One region of the Halalkalibacter oceani genome, then DNA from elsewhere that is predicted to be linked to it. Evidence: riboswitches for the same ligand, from Rfam matches in the RefSeq annotation. Region 1 holds a riboswitch; each other region holds the start of a gene.
The links. A riboswitch is a leader RNA that binds a small molecule or an ion and turns the genes downstream of it on or off. The one in region 1 is predicted to bind thiamine pyrophosphate.
Positions count from the first base shown of each region.

Region 2: it holds a riboswitch for thiamine pyrophosphate, as region 1 does, so the genes downstream of both, thiE (thiamine phosphate synthase) here and thiC (phosphomethylpyrimidine synthase ThiC) in region 1, are expected to answer to the same signal.
Region 3: it holds a riboswitch for thiamine pyrophosphate, as region 1 does, so the genes downstream of both, ABMB67_RS04185 (ABC transporter ATP-binding protein) here and thiC (phosphomethylpyrimidine synthase ThiC) in region 1, are expected to answer to the same signal.
Region 4: it holds a riboswitch for thiamine pyrophosphate, as region 1 does, so the genes downstream of both, ABMB67_RS03230 (acetylornithine deacetylase) here and thiC (phosphomethylpyrimidine synthase ThiC) in region 1, are expected to answer to the same signal.

Region 1 covers NZ_JBEPKD010000004.1:190,813-195,408, forward strand. Annotated here, with positions in the region: gene ulaA (PTS ascorbate transporter subunit IIC) at 1-61, shown strand, start outside; gene ABMB67_RS07430 (nitroreductase family protein) at 164-718, opposite strand; gene thiC (phosphomethylpyrimidine synthase ThiC) at 905-2,689, opposite strand; TPP riboswitch at 2,863-2,977, opposite strand; gene ABMB67_RS07440 (MFS transporter) at 3,042-4,241, opposite strand; gene ABMB67_RS07445 (aldehyde dehydrogenase family protein) at 4,414-4,596, opposite strand, start outside.
Region 2 covers NZ_JBEPKD010000002.1:117,432-122,027, reverse strand. Annotated here, with positions in the region: gene aspA (aspartate ammonia-lyase) at 25-1,440, shown strand; gene ABMB67_RS04055 (YqgU-like beta propeller domain-containing protein) at 1,613-2,725, shown strand; TPP riboswitch at 2,971-3,078, shown strand; gene thiE (thiamine phosphate synthase) at 3,158-3,793, shown strand; gene thiS (sulfur carrier protein ThiS) at 3,793-3,990, shown strand; gene ABMB67_RS04040 (thiazole synthase) at 3,995-4,596, shown strand, end outside.
Region 3 covers NZ_JBEPKD010000002.1:142,897-147,492, reverse strand. Annotated here, with positions in the region: gene ABMB67_RS04195 (hypothetical protein) at 1-305, shown strand, start outside; gene ABMB67_RS04190 (ABC transporter permease) at 343-1,095, opposite strand; gene ABMB67_RS04185 (ABC transporter ATP-binding protein) at 1,092-1,868, opposite strand; TPP riboswitch at 1,958-2,059, opposite strand; gene ABMB67_RS04180 (undecaprenyl-diphosphate phosphatase) at 2,118-2,927, opposite strand; gene ABMB67_RS04175 (superoxide dismutase) at 3,164-3,772, shown strand; gene ABMB67_RS04170 (MFS transporter) at 3,937-4,596, shown strand, end outside.
Region 4 covers NZ_JBEPKD010000001.1:643,043-647,638, reverse strand. Annotated here, with positions in the region: gene ABMB67_RS03235 (FUSC family protein) at 1-1,018, shown strand, start outside; TPP riboswitch at 1,098-1,203, shown strand; gene ABMB67_RS03230 (acetylornithine deacetylase) at 1,301-2,572, shown strand; gene ABMB67_RS03225 (ABC transporter substrate-binding protein) at 2,594-3,634, shown strand; gene ABMB67_RS03220 (PQQ-dependent sugar dehydrogenase) at 3,850-4,596, shown strand, end outside.

The DNA.
Region 1 (4,596 bases):
CGACTCGGATTTCGGGATTGTCGGGATTCTCTTGAGCTTCCTGATTCAGCTCTTTTCTTAGAAGGGGCGCGCGAAGCCGACGCTCTTCCGCGAATATAAAAAACGCTGTTTCCCTGTGAGGGGAGCAGCGTTTTTTTTTCAGATGACAAGCCGTTCTAAAAGCCTATTCACGCTCTCCTTCATAAACCGTCAGCTTCTCTTCGATTGCCGTCCGCGCTCTTGCTTTCGGAATTTCATTGAAATACCCGAGATGCAAAAAGCCGGCAATTTTTTCTCCGGGCTGTACCCCTAATAGCTGCCGAACCTTCGGGTCATAAATATGAGGGTTCGTTTTCCAGACAACGCCGAGCTGACGTTCCCAGGCAAGCAGCTGAAAGTTCTGAATCAGGGCGCCGATCGCGCCGAAATTTTCGTCCCATTGCTTTTGTCTTGGATCTTCCTCCATGATGACGATTAAAAAAGCCGCCGGACTGCTGAAATAAGCCCGTCTGTTTTCTTGCATCTCAGCCGGAAATGTTTTCACCAGCTTTTCCACAAACTCCGCCTTCTCCTCTGTCGGCACATAAATGAAGCGCCACGGCTCCCGTAATCCATGATTTGGCGCCCAAACAGCATCCCGTAAAAGCTCCTTAACAAGCTCTGTCGGCACGGCTTGATCTGTGTATCCATTTTTGATCGAACGTCGTTCGCGAATCAGTTTCGCTAAATCGGTACTCATGCTCAAACCACCTTATTAATTAATATAATGATAATCATTATCACTCAACTATTTCATTTTAATTGATTCTATTTTCATTGTCCACGTCTTATCCCTTTTTTCTTTATAGATAAAAAAAGTCCCATCCATACTGGCAAAAAAAGCTGCCTTCACCAGTTCTATGCACCGGTAAAGACAGCCTCCAATTTATTGATAGACACTTCCGCTCGACCGCTTAAACTCTTCGGCCTTTTCCTTCATCCCTTGCTCAATCGCTTCTTTCGTATCAAGCTTGTTCTCCTTCGCATATTCGCGAATGTCCTGAGAGATCCGCATGCTGCAAAATTTCGGCCCGCACATCGAGCAGAAATGAGCTGTCTTCGCCCCTTCGGCAGGCAAGGTTTCATCATGAAACTCCAGCGCTCGTTCGGGATCAAGTGCCAAATGAAATTGATCGCGCCAGCGGAATTCAAAGCGGGCTTTTGATAGCGCGTCATCCCTTTTCTGTGCCCCCGGATGGCCCTTCGCCAAGTCCGCGGCATGGGCAGCAATCTTATAGGTGATTACCCCTTCGCGGACGTCATCGCGATTCGGCAGGCCGAGATGCTCCTTTGGCGTTATATAGCAAAGCATCGCAGTTCCGTACCAGCCAATCATCGCCGCGCCAATTGCCGATGTAATATGGTCATAGCCCGGCGCGATGTCGGTTGTCAGCGGGCCAAGCGTGTAAAAAGGCGCCTCCTGACACACTTCCAGCTGCTTCTCCATATTTTCTTTTATTAAATGCATCGGCACATGCCCCGGTCCTTCGACCATCACTTGAACATCGTGCTCCCAGGCGATTTTCGTTAATTCTCCCAACGTTTCTAATTCAGCAAACTGCGCCTCATCATTTGCATCGGCGATTGCCCCCGGACGCAAGCCGTCTCCCAATGAGAACGCAATGTCATAGGTCTTCATAATTTCGCAGATTTCTTCAAAATGAGTATACAGGAAATTCTCCTGATGATGGTAGAGGCACCATTGGGCCATGATTGAGCCTCCACGCGAGACGATTCCCGTTAAGCGCTTCGCTGTTAACGGCACGTAGCGTAAAAGGACGCCAGCATGAATCGTGAAATAATCGACTCCCTGCTCCGCCTGCTCGATCAATGTATCGCGGTATACCTCCCATGTGAGATCTTCAGCGACTCCTTTCACTTTTTCCAGCGCCTGATAAATCGGCACTGTCCCGACCGGAACCGCCGAGTTGCGAATGATCCATTCCCGGGTCGTATGAATGTTTTTTCCTGTAGAAAGATCCATAATCGTATCGGCCCCCCAACGGGTCGCCCAGGTCATTTTTTCAACCTCTTGCTCAATCGAAGAAGAAACAGCGGAGTTGCCGATATTCGCGTTAATTTTCACATGAAAGTTTCGTCCGATGATCATCGGCTCCGTTTCGGGGTGGTTGATATTAGCTGGGATAATCGCCCTCCCCCTTGCCACTTCCTCTCGGACAAATTCCGGCTTCAGATTCTCCCTGATCGCGATAAACTCCATTTCAGGTGTAATGATTCCCTTTTTCGCGTAGTGCAGCTGGGTGACATTTTGTCCTTTTTTCGCGCGTAACGGCTTCCGCTTTAAACCTGGAAAGACGCGGTGATTCGCTCTTGGATCATCCTTGTCCTGATAGCCGTTATCCTCCGGCTTGATTTCACGCCCTTCATATTCCTCCACATCGCCACGCTCTTCAATCCACCCTCGTCTAATCGCCGGAAGCCCCTTTTCCATATTCACTGTATAATCCGGATCGGTATACGGCCCACTCGTATCATAAACACGGAGAGGAGGGTTCTCTTCTTCCCCAAAGCTGCCCGTTGTCGGACTCAGTTCAATCTCCCTCATCGGTACGTTAAGATCGGGCCTGGAGCCATTGACATACACCTTCTTACTCCCGGCAAAGCTGGACATAATGGACATGTTTTTTTCGTTTAATGAAGATGTCGACATAAAAAAAATCTCTCCTTTACATTTTAAGTGTGAAAGGACGAGATCTGGCACAACGGCGTGAAGGCTGTGCATTGCCTTCTTCGCGTGACATCGTCAGACTGACGCTGCCTATCTAAAAAGCCGGATCCATCACGTAAACGAATGGACCCGGCTCATGCAAACAGATGTATGTGCTGTTATTATGCTAACTTCCCCACGCTGGTATGAGCCAGATCAGGTCCCAAGGGTCAAGAAACTTCAACGTGTTTCTTTCTCAGCCCACCTCATTGGACTCCCCCAGTTATTGCTTATTCAATTTACCCTCAGTATACAGAAGTCCCGCTCAAATGAAAAGAAAAATTTTACTATTTGTTCAAGTACCAGAAAAAGCAGCTTTTTCCCGGCGGGCTTTTCTTCCATGAAAGAAATAATAGAGCCCCGTTGATAATAGGACAAGGACTGAGCAGGCCAGATAAATATCGGCATATTCTAAATATGTCGCCATAATACCTAATAGAAATGAACCGATGGCGAACCCGGAATCAAACAATACAAAAAACGTTGCTGTGGCAACCCCTGCCCGTTCAGGCGGTGAAGCTTGAATGGCGATTGCCTGAAAGCTTGAAAACAACGTACCAAATCCAAGCCCAATCAGCCCTCCGGCGAGCAAGAGCATCCATCCTGATCCCACTTGGCTCAAAACCAAAACGCCGACAGCAAATACGATGATGCATGGATAAATCACTTTATTTTCTCCATACAGATCAAACCAGCGTCCTGTAAATGGTCTGGAAATTAACAGAAAGGTTGCGTAGACGACAAAGAAAAAGCTCGAAGCCTGAATCAGATTCAGCTCTTCGGCATAAACCGAGATAAACGAAAGGACGCCTGAATAAACAAATGCCAGAACAAAAGCAACAATCGCAATCGGGAACGTTCTTTTTTCAAAAAATTGAGCGAGACTAACCCGCTGTTTGACCGCGGCCACTTCTGCGGAAGCCGCGCTTTTATCCGCTACGTTGACAAGCAATGCACAGATGAGGGCAAGACAAGAAAAAACGGCGCATAATACCATTAAAAAAGTGTAGCCCCACGAATGAATAAAAGAAAGACCTAAAAAAGGGCCAATCACCATGGCAAGATTCATGAAAGTCGCATAATAGCCCATTCCTTCTCCACGCCGTTCCCTTGGGATAACGGTGGCGACAATCCCCCCGGTCGCGGTCGTCGCGATGCCAAAGCCGACCCCGTGCAAAATCCGCAGCACCAACAAAAGAAAAATCGTCGAGGCAAAAAAGTATAAAAATGAACCTGCTACAAAAATAAGAGTACCGATTAGTAACGTTTTCTTTTGTCCGACTGATTGCAGCCAATTTCCGGCGAATGGCCGAAAGACAATCGCGGCAATAACGAATAAAGCGGCGTTCAACCCGATCGATTGACCTCCGCCCGCCAGGCTCTCCACAATATAAATCGGCAATGTCACCATCAGCATATAAAAAATTAAAAAGATAAAAAAGCTCGCTAATGAAATACTAATAAAATCCTTCGTCCAAAGCTTTGTTTTCCCCATTCCTTTTCACTTCTTTCCCAATTCTTCTCCAACAAAAAAACAGCCATTAAAAGAGGAATCAAGGGCTGTCTCAAAAGTCCTCAAATTATCACAATCGTTTCGGGCGCTACCCGCATGGAAAAGAGCCCCGCGCTCTCTCCATGCTTGTAAACCGTAACGCTTCGTCCTTTTTTTATTCAGGGATGTATGGCAGCTCACCGTTTTTTGGTATGTTGATAACATGCGTATCCGTATAAGCAAGAAGACCTTCTTTTCCATATTCCCGCCCGATTCCCGACTGCTTCACACCACCGAACGGAAAGCGGACATCCAGCCCTTGTACAGCTGCTGTATTAATCATCGTCGTCCCTGCCTG
Region 2 (4,596 bases), on a different contig from region 1:
GATATAGATGAAGGAGCTAAGATGATGTCAACATATCGAACGGAACGAGATTTGATTGGTGAGAAGGAAGTACCAAAGGATGCCTATTACGGCATTCAGACGATGCGGGCGCGAGAGAATTTTCCGATTACGGGATATCCACCCCATCCCGAACTGATTCGGGCATTTGGCTATGTCAAGAAGGCGGCGGCGATGGCCAACCGTGATGTTGGGGTGCTGCCGACTAATATTGCCGACGCGATTATGGCCGCGGCGGATGAGATCATTGACGGAAAGCTGCAGGATCAATTCATTGTCGACGCGATTCAAGGAGGCGCCGGAACGTCTTTCAATATGAACGCCAACGAGGTCATTGCCAATCGCGCGATCGAGATTCTCGGCGGGGAAAAAGGAGAGTATATGCGCGTCAGCCCAAATACGCATGTCAATATGGCGCAATCAACGAATGATGCCTTCCCGACAGCGATTCATATTGCCTGCCTTTCACTGGCTAAAGGGCTTCGTGAAGAACTGGAGCGTTTAATTCAGGCGATGAAGGATAAGGAAATCGAATTTGATGATGTGCTAAAAATGGGGCGGACGCATTTGCAGGACGCCGTGCCGATTCGGATGGGCCAGGAGTTTGGCGCCTATCGCCGCGTGCTGACCCGCGATCTGCGCCGGATCAGCCGCTCTGTCGATCATCTCTATGAAATCAACATGGGAGCGACGGCGGTTGGAACCGGACTGAATGCGAAGCCGGAATACATTGAAAAAGTAGCGACGTATTTAGCCGACCTGACAGGGTATCCGTTTAAGACGGCGGAGGATTTGGTCGATGCGACGCAAAATACCGATGCCTATACAGAGGTTTCAAGCGCATTGAAGATCATGGCGATCAATCTTTCGAAAATGGCGAATGACTTGCGTCTGATGAGTTCGGGACCGCGAACCGGTTTAAATGAAATTAATTTGCCGGCGCGCCAGCCGGGTTCGTCAATCATGCCGGGAAAAGTCAACCCGGTTATGTGCGAAGTGGTCAACCAGATTTCCTTCCAGGTCATCGGCAACGACCATACGATCAGCATTGCTTCAGAGGCGGGCCAGCTTGAGCTGAATGTGATGGAGCCTGTCCTCGTGTTTAATCTGCTTCAGTCTTTATCGATTCTCAAAAACGGGATCGATGTTTTCCGGAAATACGCGATTGAAGGAATTACGGCTAATATTGAGCATTGCCGCCATGTTGTCGAGCACAGCGTCGGGATCATTACGGCGATTAATCCGCATGTTGGCTACGAGGTCGCCACTAGAATTGCCAAAGAAGCAATTCAAACGGGGCGCCCGGTTCGGGAAATTTGCCTGGAAAGAGGAATTTTATCAGAAGAGGAGCTTAATGAAATTCTCGACCCTAAGGAGATGACGAATCCAGGGATAGCGGGAGCCCGTTTTATTTACGGATAATGTTTTGCTTATCAGGGGTGGGTCAAAAGAAGGGAATCCTTTTGGCTCACCCCCTCTCCCTTAGTGAATCGCTTCACTAAAATTTTTCTTGAGAAAGGTGAAACATTTTTCCAGTTGGAACGTCTTATAGAGAGAGCGTTTTATGATGATGAGTGGAAAGGGGGAGAGCCGCTTGAAAAGAATATGCTTGTGTCTTATGATGCTCTTGATGATGTCAGCCTGTACGTCCGGGCAGCTGGAAAGTCATCCTTCACCGGAGCGCTTGACAGAGCTGCCCGAAAAACGCGACGTTCCTAATTCTTTTTTCACCGGCTCCCCTGTTGTACCCCTTTCAGAGACGGAAATAACAGAGGTGACAGGCTGGTATAGGGAAGACGCGGTTTTTTACTTGCAGGAAGATGGCGAGCATTCCAGCGTACATACGTATAATCTGCTTACCGGGGAGTCTGCTGATTTTTTTCAACGTGACGGCTGGGTTGTCAATATCGCCCCCAACGTTGATTACACGCTCTTTGCTGTTCAGCTGGTCACACCGGAGCATGAGGCGGAAGTAGTGATTGTCGACGCAGCAGGCGAGCCGCAGATGACGATCGAGGGGCTTGGCGATGATTATTCGGTTTTCTGGAATCCATACGTGCAGAACCGTTTGCTTGCTGTCGCGTTTTTACCTGATTGGGAGTATGCCGGCTACCTTGTCGATGTAGGGACGAATGAGGTGAAGCCGGTGGAACTGGAGCAGCCTTACGTTCAATGGCTGTCGGAAACAGAGGTTGCTTATCTGTTATGGGATGAATTGGAACCGAATTATCAGGCGCCTTTATACATTGCCAATCTTGAGGACGGCAAAAAGAAGCTTTGGCGGGAGAACGTGATTTCTTTCATGAGCTTTCCCGGACGGCTGTCGCTGATGGTTACGGTTGACAGCGTCTATGATCTGTATTCGAAGTACAGTTTTTTTCGGGAACGCGAGCTGGAGCAGCAGATTGAAATGCCGATTTTGAACACATATTCGGAGCAGTGGTGGATTCCGTTTTACAGCTATGATGCAGCAGGGGAGATTTTTTATTATGCCCGGCCCAAATACAGCGGAGACTTCTTAAGCTATACTGACGGCTTTGAATTAATCGCATATGATGTCGGGACGAATGCCGAGAATAAGCTGGCTGAATTAGAAAGCCACGAGCCAATGCAAATTGCGCCGGATGGCAACTATTTGTTACTTGGCAGCCGCTATGAATCGGTTTTTGACATAGAGCAGGAAGTGCTTGTCCAGCTTTTTGAATAAGTAGCTATGCCATAAGGTCGATTTTTACCTTTTGGCATAGCTACTAAGCACAAAAGTCACGGGGGAGTTCAAGGGGGCAGCGGCTTCGCACGTTACGCGGCTGTCTGAATGAACCCCGTTTTCAGACAGCCTTAAATGATTGTAACGGCTCCGCACGCTGCTTCTAAAAAAACCACACAGCGGTTTTTTTAATTGATTTTTTAAGTGGATCTGTCATAATGAAAGTAGTGAAAAGAGAATCAGCATGTTTAGACTAGGGGTGTCTGCGTAAAGCGGGCTGAGAAAAAGGTGTTCCTTTTACCCTTGTACCTGATCTGGCTCATACCAGCGTAGGGAAGTCGATGCAATTCATCATCTATATTGCAGCCGTATTCCACGTTCGTTGGGATACGGCTTTTCTGCAGACTAAGCAAGGAAGAAAGGTGAGGTTGAATGAAAGACTTTCAGCTATATGCGATTACAGGAGAAGCGTTTCACCCGGGCCGTGATCTTATTGAGGTCATGGAGGAAGCGATTCGCGGCGGAGTTGATATTGTCCAGCTTCGCGATAAAACGAGCAGCAAGCGCGACGTTTTGCAGAAAGCGAAAGCACTGCGCGAACTGACGAAGAAATATGGTGTCCCGTTTATCGTCAATGATCATATCGATGTGGCGCTGGCGGTAGATGCTGATGGGATTCATCTCGGACAGGATGATCTTCCACTCGCTGAGGCGCGTAAGATTGTCGGACCGGATAAAATCATCGGTATTTCCACTCATCAGATCGAGGAGGCGCGTGCTGCGCAAGCGGAAGGGGCCGATTATATCGGCGTCGGGCCGATTTTTGAAACGAAAAGCAAGGTTGATGTCGTTGATCCGGTGACCACTGCCTATATTCAGCAGGTGGCCGCTGAAATTACGATTCCGTTTGTCGCGATCGGCGGGATCAAGCTCCATAACGTCGAGCAGGTGCTGGCGGCCGGGGCGAGCCGGATTTGCATGATTAGTGAAATTGTCGGCGCCGCGGATGTAAAAGCTGTCTGCGAGCAGTTTACGGCGATTCTTGAACGGCATAAGGAGGAAGTCTGATGAAGCTGATCATTAATGGAGAACAACATGAGCTGGCGGCAACGACGCTTGCCGATGTCGTTCAGCATTTTCAATTAGAGCCGCAGCTTGTCGTGACAGAGCTGGACGGTCAGATCATTGACCGGGCTGATTGGGAGACGACCACGCTTGAAGCCGGGATGAAAATTGAGCTTGTACAATTTGTCGGAGGGGGATGAGAAGATGAAGGAGAGTCGATTAACGATTGCCGGCAAGGAGCTGTCCTCGCGCTTTTTTCTTGGGACGGGCCGCTACCCGAACCCGTTTGTCCAAAATGAAGCGATTCGCGCTTCGGAGGCGGAAGTGCTGACTTTCGCGATTCGCCGCGTTAATTTGGAGGCGCCAAATGAGGATGCGATTTTGCAGCATCTTGACGGGATGAGCTTTACGTACCTGCCGAACACGTCGGGGGCGAAAACGGCAGAGGAGGCGATCAGGATTGCCCGTCTGGCCCGGGCGTCAGGCTTAAGCGACTGGATTAAGGTCGAAATCAGCGTTGACGAAAAAACATTGCTGCCTGATCCGATTGAAACGTTAAAAGCAACGGAAGTGCTGGCCGCTGAAGGCTTTGTCGTTCTCCCTTATACGTCGGACGATCCGGTGCTTTGCAAAAAGCTTGAGAATGCCGGAGCGGCGGCCGTGATGCCGGGCGGGGCGCCGATCGGAACGGGGCTCGGCATTTTGAATCCGTACAATTTACAGCTGATTGTCGAGCAGGCGACCGTGCCGATTATCGTCGATGCCGGGCTCGGCTCGGCGATGGATGTCACCCAGGCGATGGAGCT
Region 3 (4,596 bases), on a different contig from region 1:
TATTCGGTACGAACCGTCCAACGGCTGAAATAATCAAAGCAAGAAATGAACGGAAGCGGGAGTTTGAAAAACTGCTAGCGGAAGCACAGGATGAATACGACATAACTGTTACGGAAGAAGAGGTCACGGCTTATATTGAAGAGATGGTTGACCCTCATTATTTTGAAGAGCAGGAGGAATATGCGGCAGCATTAGGGATTACCGTTACTGAATTAAATCATCAATTTGACCGTGATTTATATTATTTTGATGTCTTAGCAGATAAGCTGTTATTTGCCCGGGCAGCGGCAGGCCAATTCGAGTGAAAACGAAAAATGAGTTAGCCAAAAGTATTCGGCTAACTCATTTCGTCCGCCGCCATTTTAGCAGCGAAGCTTCCAGCAGGCGGATCAGCAGAAAGAGCGCGATGCCGATCAGCGACAGCCAGACAATCGGGGCAAACACACCGGCACCGTCAAATTGCGTCATCATTCTCCGGCTGAAATAGCCTAAGCCAGCTTGGGCGCCGAGCCATTCACCGATCGCCGCGCCAATCACGCTCAGCGTCACGGCGACCTTCATGCCTGAGAGGAAAGAAGGGAGAGCGGATGGCACCTCGACCTTGCAAAATAGCTGCCATTTGCTCGCTCCCATCGTTTTCATCAACTCAAGATAGTCTTTCTTCGTCGTACGAAAGCCATCGAACGTGCTGACGGTAATTGGAAAGAAGGTAATCAACACGGTGACGACGACCTTGCTCGTTAGCCCGTAGCCGAACCAAAGGACGAACAATGGAGCCAGGGCGATAATCGGAATTGTTTGAGAAGCGATTAAAACCGGATAAAAAGCCCGTTCGACGAGCGGCAGCTTGTACATCGCAATCGCAAGCACGACGCCGAGCACGAAGGAAATGGAAAGCCCTGTTACAATAATCGCGAGCGTGGCCGGCAAATGAGTAAAAAGCAGCGCTTCATTCAGCTCAACCATTTTCGCCAGTACTTGTGTCGGTGCCGGAAAAAGAAACGGCTGCCCGACTGCGATGGCGCTTATTTGCCAGACAAGCAGCAGCACACAAAGCAAAAGCCATGGATAGAGCCAATTGGTGATCCGTTTCATGACGGCGTCACCTCCTTCGTAAGATGACGAAGAATCTCTCTTTTTAAGGAAGCCCCCTCGGCTTCTAGAAGCTGCTCATGTGAACGCGGCCGGGAAAAAGGGACGGTGAAAAGGGTATAGTTCGATAATGGAGAGCCTGAAAAGACAGCGATCCGATCCGATAAATAGAGCGCTTCATCGACATCATGACTAATAAAGAGCAGCGTCGGCCGCTCTGTCGCCTCTTCCCATTGTCTGAGCAGCCAGGACTGCATCGACAGACGGGTCATCGCATCAAGCGAGCTGAATGGCTCATCAAGTAAGAGCAGTCTTTCACCGGAAAGCGTTGCCCGCAGGAAATTGGCCCGTTGCCGCATCCCGCCCGAGAGCTGATGAGGGTAGGACTGCTCTGTTCCGGCAAGGCCAAACGTCTTCATTCGTTCCCTTGCCCGCTCATAGCGCTCTTTCCGCCCGATTCCTTGTAGTTCGAGCGGGAGAGCCACATTATCCAAAATGGTACGCCATTCAAATAAAAGATCCTGCTGCGGCATGTAGCCAATCTCACGCCGGGCTGAGCCTTCCTGCAACAGCTCAATCGAGCCGGAAGTTGGCTCGGCCAGTCCGGTAATCAATTTGAACAGCGTGCTTTTCCCCGTTCCGCTTGGGGCCATAACAGTGAGGATTTCCCCGCTGTCAATCGATAAAGTTAACTGTTTGATGACAGGAGCCAAATCGTCGGAATAGTGAAAGGTCAGCTCCTTCAAACGCAATAGTTCCTGTGAAACCTTGGTCATGGAATGTGTCTCCGAATTTACGCCGCAAAAGAAAAAACGCCACCATTCGGCAGAAAGGTGGCGCCATGACAGGTTACGATCCTCATCATTTGTCAGAACAGCCACTTTCCTCCGCTAGCATTACCTAGGTCAGGTCAAGTAAGGGTTGAGGTGGAACCTCTCTCAGCTACAAAGCGCCCCTAGTGGTGTTTTCGATTCAATTGCTTTTGGTTTACGATAGCATACTCTCCAAGTAAGATCAATGATTTCCTATGCGAGAAAAATCCATGAAAACAGGCCGAGACCGATACAATAGCAGGCGAAGTATGTTAATTTGCTGTTCTGTACCATCGCAATCAGCCATTTAATGCTGAGTAAGGCAAAGAAAAATGCTGAAAGAAAGGCAAGCATCAAGGAAGGCCATTGATCGCTGTACGATCCTTGAGCGAGCTCCGGCAGCTTAATGATACTGATTCCGAGAATAATCGGAATCGAGAGAAGAAAAGAATAGCGGAGGGCGACCTCCTTGCTGAGTCCGCACCAAAGAGCGGCAATTAATGTGCTGCCGGAACGGGAGATGCCGGGGATGACGGCGAGGGCTTGCCCGAGACCGATCAGAACGCCATCCCGCCAGGTCAGCTCCTTTCGCATGCCTCTGTCGACACCATGCTCAATCAGTACGAGAAAAATCCCGGTAATAATCAAAGAGGCGCCAATCAAGGCAATTGTCGTCAGCTGCTCACCAAGAACATACTCAAGCCCTTTTCCTGCGCCCATCGTGACAAAGGTCGACAGGAGCAACAAGCAGCCGAAACGGTAATGGTTGTAATGTTTCTGCTGTTTATTTGTGAGATAGAGGATAAAGTCCTTTACAATCCGCAGCAGGTCACGCGAAAAATAAAGAATGACCGCCAGCAGGGAGGCGGCATGTAAAAAAACTTCAAGCACAAGCTCGGTGTCAGCCTGCGTCTCAAAAGCGAAAATCTGCCTGGCAAGCAGCAGATGAGCAGTACTGGAAATCGGCAAAAATTCAGAAATTCCCTGGATAAAGCCAATAAGCAATGCTTCCCACCAGTTCATTTTGTCCCTCCTTTGATGGTTTGTACATATGTATGGAAAAAAAGGAATCAATATGCCGAAGAAGAGGTTTGAATAGCGGGTAGGAAGGGTACATTAAATTTTGGAGCCCGACGTAAAAAAGAACAAGCTTCTTTATTGCAACCTCGAGTAAATTTTGGTAATGTAGGTATTGGCGGACTTACTAAACATTTCTGTTGGTAAAGTCGCTGGCAATTCAAATTAGGAGGAGATTGAAGATGGCATACGAATTACCGCAATTACCTTACGCAGCAAACGCACTAGAACCTCATATTGACGAGCAAACAATGAATATTCACCATGGTAAACATCACAACACGTATGTGACAAAGCTGAATGCAGCTCTTGAAGGCCATGATGAGCTAGCAAGTAAGAGCATTGAAGATCTTGTTTCTAATTTAGACGCTGTTCCTGAGAACATTCGTGGCGCGGTTCGCAACAATGGTGGTGGACATGCTAACCATACTTTGTTCTGGCAAATTCTTAGCCCGAACGGCGGCGGAACGCCAACAGGAGAATTAGCGGACAAGATTAACGAAGCATTCGGCAGCTTCGACAAGTTCAAGGAAGAATTTGCAAATGCCGCAGCTAACCGCTTTGGTTCAGGCTGGGCTTGGCTTATCGTTGATGGCGGCAAGCTGGCGATCACAAGCACTCCAAATCAAGATACTCCTTTAATGGAAGGCAAGACGCCAATTCTTGGCCTTGACGTTTGGGAGCATGCTTATTACTTAAATTACCAAAACCGTCGTCCTGATTACATCAACGCATTCTGGAATGTAGTCAATTGGGATGAAGTGACAAAGCGTTACGATGCAGCAAAATAAGAACTGAGGAAAAGAGTGGCAAAAGGAGCGAGTTTTCTTTGCCGCTCTTTTTTATTTTGCCTTCGGACAGCAAGCGGAGCTGTTCCGTTCTGCAAGCATGATGCGAATTAATTTGAATAACGATATTTTCAAGAGACACACTACTGATGAGGGTGGTGGAGTCGGTGAAAAAATCGCTTATTTCAAAAGTCATTGGAGATGTGGAATTAACAAGAGATTTGACAATCTTATTATTGATCGGCGGTCTCTATGCGTTGAGTGTCGCCTTATCAAATACATTTGTAAATGTTTACCTTTGGAAGCAATCGGGTCAATTTATTGATCTGGCTCTCTACAATTTGGCTGCGGTTATTTTGCAGCCAATTACTTTTATTCTTGCCGGAAGATGGGCGAAACGGATTGATCGCGTGATCGTGCTAAGGCTCGGTGTCATTTCTCTATCCAGCTTTTACTGTACGGTGCTGCTTTTGGGAGATAATGCAAACCGCTTTCTGCTCGTGCTGGGCGCCATTTTGGGCATCGGCTTTGGCTGTTACTGGCTGGCGTTTAATGTGCTGACCTTTGAAATTACAGAGCCGGACACGAGAGATTTCTTTAACGGTTTCCTCGGATTGCTAACGTCCTTTGCCGGGATGATCGGGCCGATTGTATCCGGACTCGTGATCACCAGAATGGAAAAGTTCGCCGGTTACACGGTGATGTTCTCGATTTCACTTTCGCTCTTTGTCGTCGCCGTGCTGCTCAGCTTCATGCTACAGCGAAGATCGGCGGAGGGGAGGTTCTATTTTCGCCGCATTCTCGAGGAACGAAAAAGCAATATTAAC
Region 4 (4,596 bases), on a different contig from region 1:
CGCCGCGAGCCTGTGCCAGCTTTTCGGACTGTCGGCTGTTTTTGCCGTCATCATTGCGATTGTCACCATTGAGCCGACGGTGTCGGCTTCGATAAAAAAAGGAATCGTTCGGCTTCCGGCAGCTCTGATCGGGGCGAGCCTGGCGATGACCTTTGTCTATTTTTTCGGCTATAGCCCGGTTACCTATACGTTGGCAACGGTCAGCACGATTTTTGTTTGCCATAAATTAAGGCTGCAGGCCGGTACGTTGATTGCGACTGTAACAGCGATCGCAATGATTCCGATTACTCAGGATCATTACTTGCTTGCCTTTTTTGAGCGGGCGGGGACGACGACGATTGGGTTGACGGTGTCGACGCTCGTTAATTTTCTCATTCTGCCGGCGAATTATATTACAGAAATTAAAGTACGCAATGACAAACTGTTTGATGAAACAGCTAAGCTTTTCGAGCTGCGCTGTAAAGAAGTGATTGACAAGCAGCGAAGTTCATCAAAAGACAGTCAGAAGATGCACCGTCAGCTAACAAGTCAATTGGGCAAATCATTTCAGCTATGCCAGTATCAACGCGAAGAATGGAAATTTCATCGTTATAAAACAGGGGAGCTGCGAATTTTTTTTCATGAATATCGCAAGCTGGAACATCTCCAGCAAATTCAGTTTCATCTGGCAAATGTCCTCTCCCTTCCGCTTGGCAATCTGGCTTTTTCGCCGGAAAAAAAGCAGCTTTTGCTGCAGACAATCGACTCAACCGCCGCTATTTTGCGGACGAAGGATCACTATATTCCTGCAGAGCATTATGAGCTGATCGAGCAGCTTGATCAGCATTTTTGGTATTCAAAACATGAAGCGGCCGTCCCTTTGGCAAAGGCTTTTCATCATCATTTTTCTGCGGAGACGATTTTGCTGTATGTGATTCTCTCGATTCATGATGTCTTGGAAGAGCTGGAGCGGATGGCGCGCAAAGCAGAGAAACGAAACAGAGAAGAGCTACAGGCGTTTTCAGCTGAGGACAGCTAGCCGAGCTGTTGGAATTTTCTGATTGCCTTTTTTATTGCGGTGTGGTACAACTACTTGTAGACAAAATAATTATATTGATCATCACTACTAGGGGTGCTTTTGTTAAAAGCTGAGAGAGACGGCTGTCTTAACCCTTATAACCTGATCTAGTTCGTACTAGCGGAGGGAAGAAGTGTGGAACGAGTTCTTTGGACAGAATTGATCTGTTTGTGATAGACGTGAACCACTTCTCTTGTCAGGGGTGGTTTTTTGTTTTGTCTAAATAAGAGAGGAGGGAATGATGTGACGACGATCGCTGAATTGCTTTCGAAAGTAGAGGAGCGGCGGGAGGAACTGATTGAGCTGGCCAAAACGCTCATTTCCTTTGAAACGCCTGCACCACCGGCGCGGAATACGAAAGAGGCGCAGGCTTTTGTTGCTCGTTTTTTGGAAGAACACGGCTTTTCGATTGAGATGTGGGACGTCTATCCAGGCGATCCAAATGTCATCGGCATTCGAAAAGGAACAGAAGCGGAGGCGCATAAGAGCTTAATTGTGAACGGTCATATTGATGTCGCCGAAATCAGCCCGGATGAAAAATGGGAGCTTGATCCGTTCACGCCGTTTGTACGCAACGGACGGTTATATGGCCGGGGTGCGGCGGATATGAAGGGCGGTCTGGCCGGGGCGTTATTCGCGGTCTCGTTGCTTGATCAAGCTGGAATCGCCTTGCCGGGCGACTTGATTTTTCAGTCGGTGATCGGTGAAGAGGTTGGCGAGGCCGGGACACTGGAATGCTGTAAGCGAGGCAGCACGGCGGATTTTGCGGTTGTTGTCGACACGAGCGACCTCCATATTCAAGGGCAGGGCGGCGTAATTACCGGATGGATTACGGTGAAAAGTGAAAAGACCTACCATGATGCGACACGACGGCAAATGATTCATGCCGGCGGCCAGGTTGTTGCCGCGAGTGCAATTGAAAAGATGATGAAGCTCATTAGCGGTTTACAGGAGCTGGAGCGCCATTGGGCGATTACGAAAAGCTATCCCGGCTTCGCGCCAGGCGCAAATACGATTAATCCGGCTGTGATTGAAGGGGGCCGGCATGCCGCTTTTATTGCCGATGAATGCCGGCTCTGGATTACGGTGCATTTCTATCCAGATGAAACGCATGAAGAGGTGGCGCGTGAGATTGAAGAGCATCTGGTAAAGGTCGCAAGCGGCGATGTCTGGCTGCGCGACAATCCGCCGACTTTTTCGTGGGGCGGCAGCTCAATGATTGAAGATCGTGGCGAAATTTTCCCTTCGCTTGAAATTGATCCGGCTGACCCGGGCGTCCGGTTGCTCGCGGCGTCGCATCAAACGGTTATTGGCCGTGAAGCGGAAATCGATGTCAGCCCGACAGTGACCGATGGCGGCTGGCTTGGTGAGGCGGGAATTCCGACTGTTATTTATGGGCCGGGAGATTTGATGAATGCGCACGCTGTTAACGAAAGCGTCGCGGTGGAGCAGCTCGTCGACTACACGAAGGTTTTATTGCAATTTATCTATCAATGGACGCACGAGAAGAAGTAGACAAGGAGTGGAGAGAAAACGATGAAAAAATGGATCATAGCGAGTTTGATGACAGCAAGTATGATGTTGCTGGCAGCGTGCGGAGGAGAGGAGCAGGCGCCAACTGAAGAGGCGGCAGAAGGGCAAAGTCCAGAAGCCGGGCAGGAAGCTGAGCTGGCCAAAATTGATATTATGCTTGACTGGTACCCGAATGCGGTGCACAGCTTCCTCTATGTCGCCCAGGATCAGGGATTCTTTGAGGAGGAAGGACTTGATGTGGAGATTCATTTTCCAACGAACCCGACCGATCCGATCAATTTAGCTGCTGCCGGGCAAATGACGCTTGGCATCACCTACCAGCCGGATGTTGTTGTCGCCCGCGCAACGCAGGACGTTCCGGTCAAGGCTGTGGCGGCGATTGTCCGCTCGCCGCTTAACCATGCTGTCTTTTTGGAGGATAGCAGCATTCAATCACCGAAGGATTTAGAAGGAAAGCAGGTTGGCTATCCGGGCATTCCGTTGAATGAGTCGATTTTAAAAACAATTGTCCAGCACGATGGTGGAAATCCTGATGATGTGCAAATGATTGATGTCGGATTTGAATTAGGGTCATCGATTGTAAGCGGCCAGGTGGATGCCGTGCTGGGGGCGTACATCAATCATGAAGTGCCGGTGCTGCGGCATAATGGCTATGAAACCCGCTATTTTAATCCGGTCGACTACGGAGTGCCAAGCTATTATGAGCTTGTCGTCGTCACGAACGATCAGACTTGGCAGGAGCGTGAGGCGGATATTGCTGCTTTCTGGCGCGCCGCAACAAAAGGGTATCAATATATGACCGAGCAGCCGGAGGAAGCGTTAGCGATTCTCTTCGCAGAACAGGATGAAGCGAATTTTCCTTTAATTGAGGAAGTCGAGCAGGAAAGCCTCGACATTCTTTTACCGAAAATGGCCTCTGACTCAGGCTTCGGCAGCCAGGACGAAGCCGCATGGCAGGAAACGATTGACTGGATGCTCGATTATGAGTTGATTGAACAGGCTCCAGAGCTTGCTGATATCTATGTAAATTTGGCAGAAGAGTGATGCCGGGAGTTTAACGGACCGTGGACAAGCGCCGGGGCAGTTTCAAAAGGGAGATGAACCTTTTGGGAACAGCCTTTCGGGCGCTTTTTTTTCTAAGAGGGCAATCCGATGTTGCTTACGGAGAGGGAACAGTCCTGTGCCTTGTTGCGATAAACCCGTAAAAGACGTTTAACAAGCCTGTTGGCGGTGAATAAGCGTTAATGGAGGTGTTTTGGATGAAATATTTGTTAATAATGGTGCTGATTGCCGTAAGCGTGGCGTGTTCAAGCACCGGACCTGAGGAAAGTGGCAGCGAACCGATGCAAGAGGACGCGGCTGAAGCAAATGGCGGGGAGACTGAGCAGGCAGAAGAGGGTGAGCCGGTTGAAGTGATCGCCGAGCAGCTGGAGGTGCCGTGGGCGATTGCAAAATCAGGAGAGACGATCTTTGTAACCGAGCGTAATGGAAGCATTGTTACGATTGAAGAGGGACAAGAAGAAAGAGCGGATGTCGTGCTTGAGCATGAAGTGCTGGCAGAAGGAGAAGGTGGTCTGCTTGGCTTTGTGCTGTCGCCGGATTATGCCGAGGATGGCCGTGCTTTTGTTTATCATACGTATGAGGAAGATAATGAAATCTTGAATCGAATTGCGGTCATCAGCCAGTCAGAGGATGGACAGTGGATAGAGGAAGAAGAGCTGCTTGCCGGGATTCCAGGCGGAACCATTCACAATGGCGGTCGGCTGGCGCTTGGACCGGATGAAAAGCTGTACGCGACAACAGGGGATGCCGGGATCGAGGAGCTGGCGCAGGAGCGTGAGGCGATGGCGGGAACGATTCTTAGGCTTGAGCTTGATGGAACGGTTCCGGAAGACAATCCATGGGAAGATTCCTATGTCTATTCCTATGGTCACCGCAATCCGCAAGGGCTGGCCTGGGATGGAGCCGGGACGCTTTACAGCAGCGAGCACGGCTCAAACGCGCAT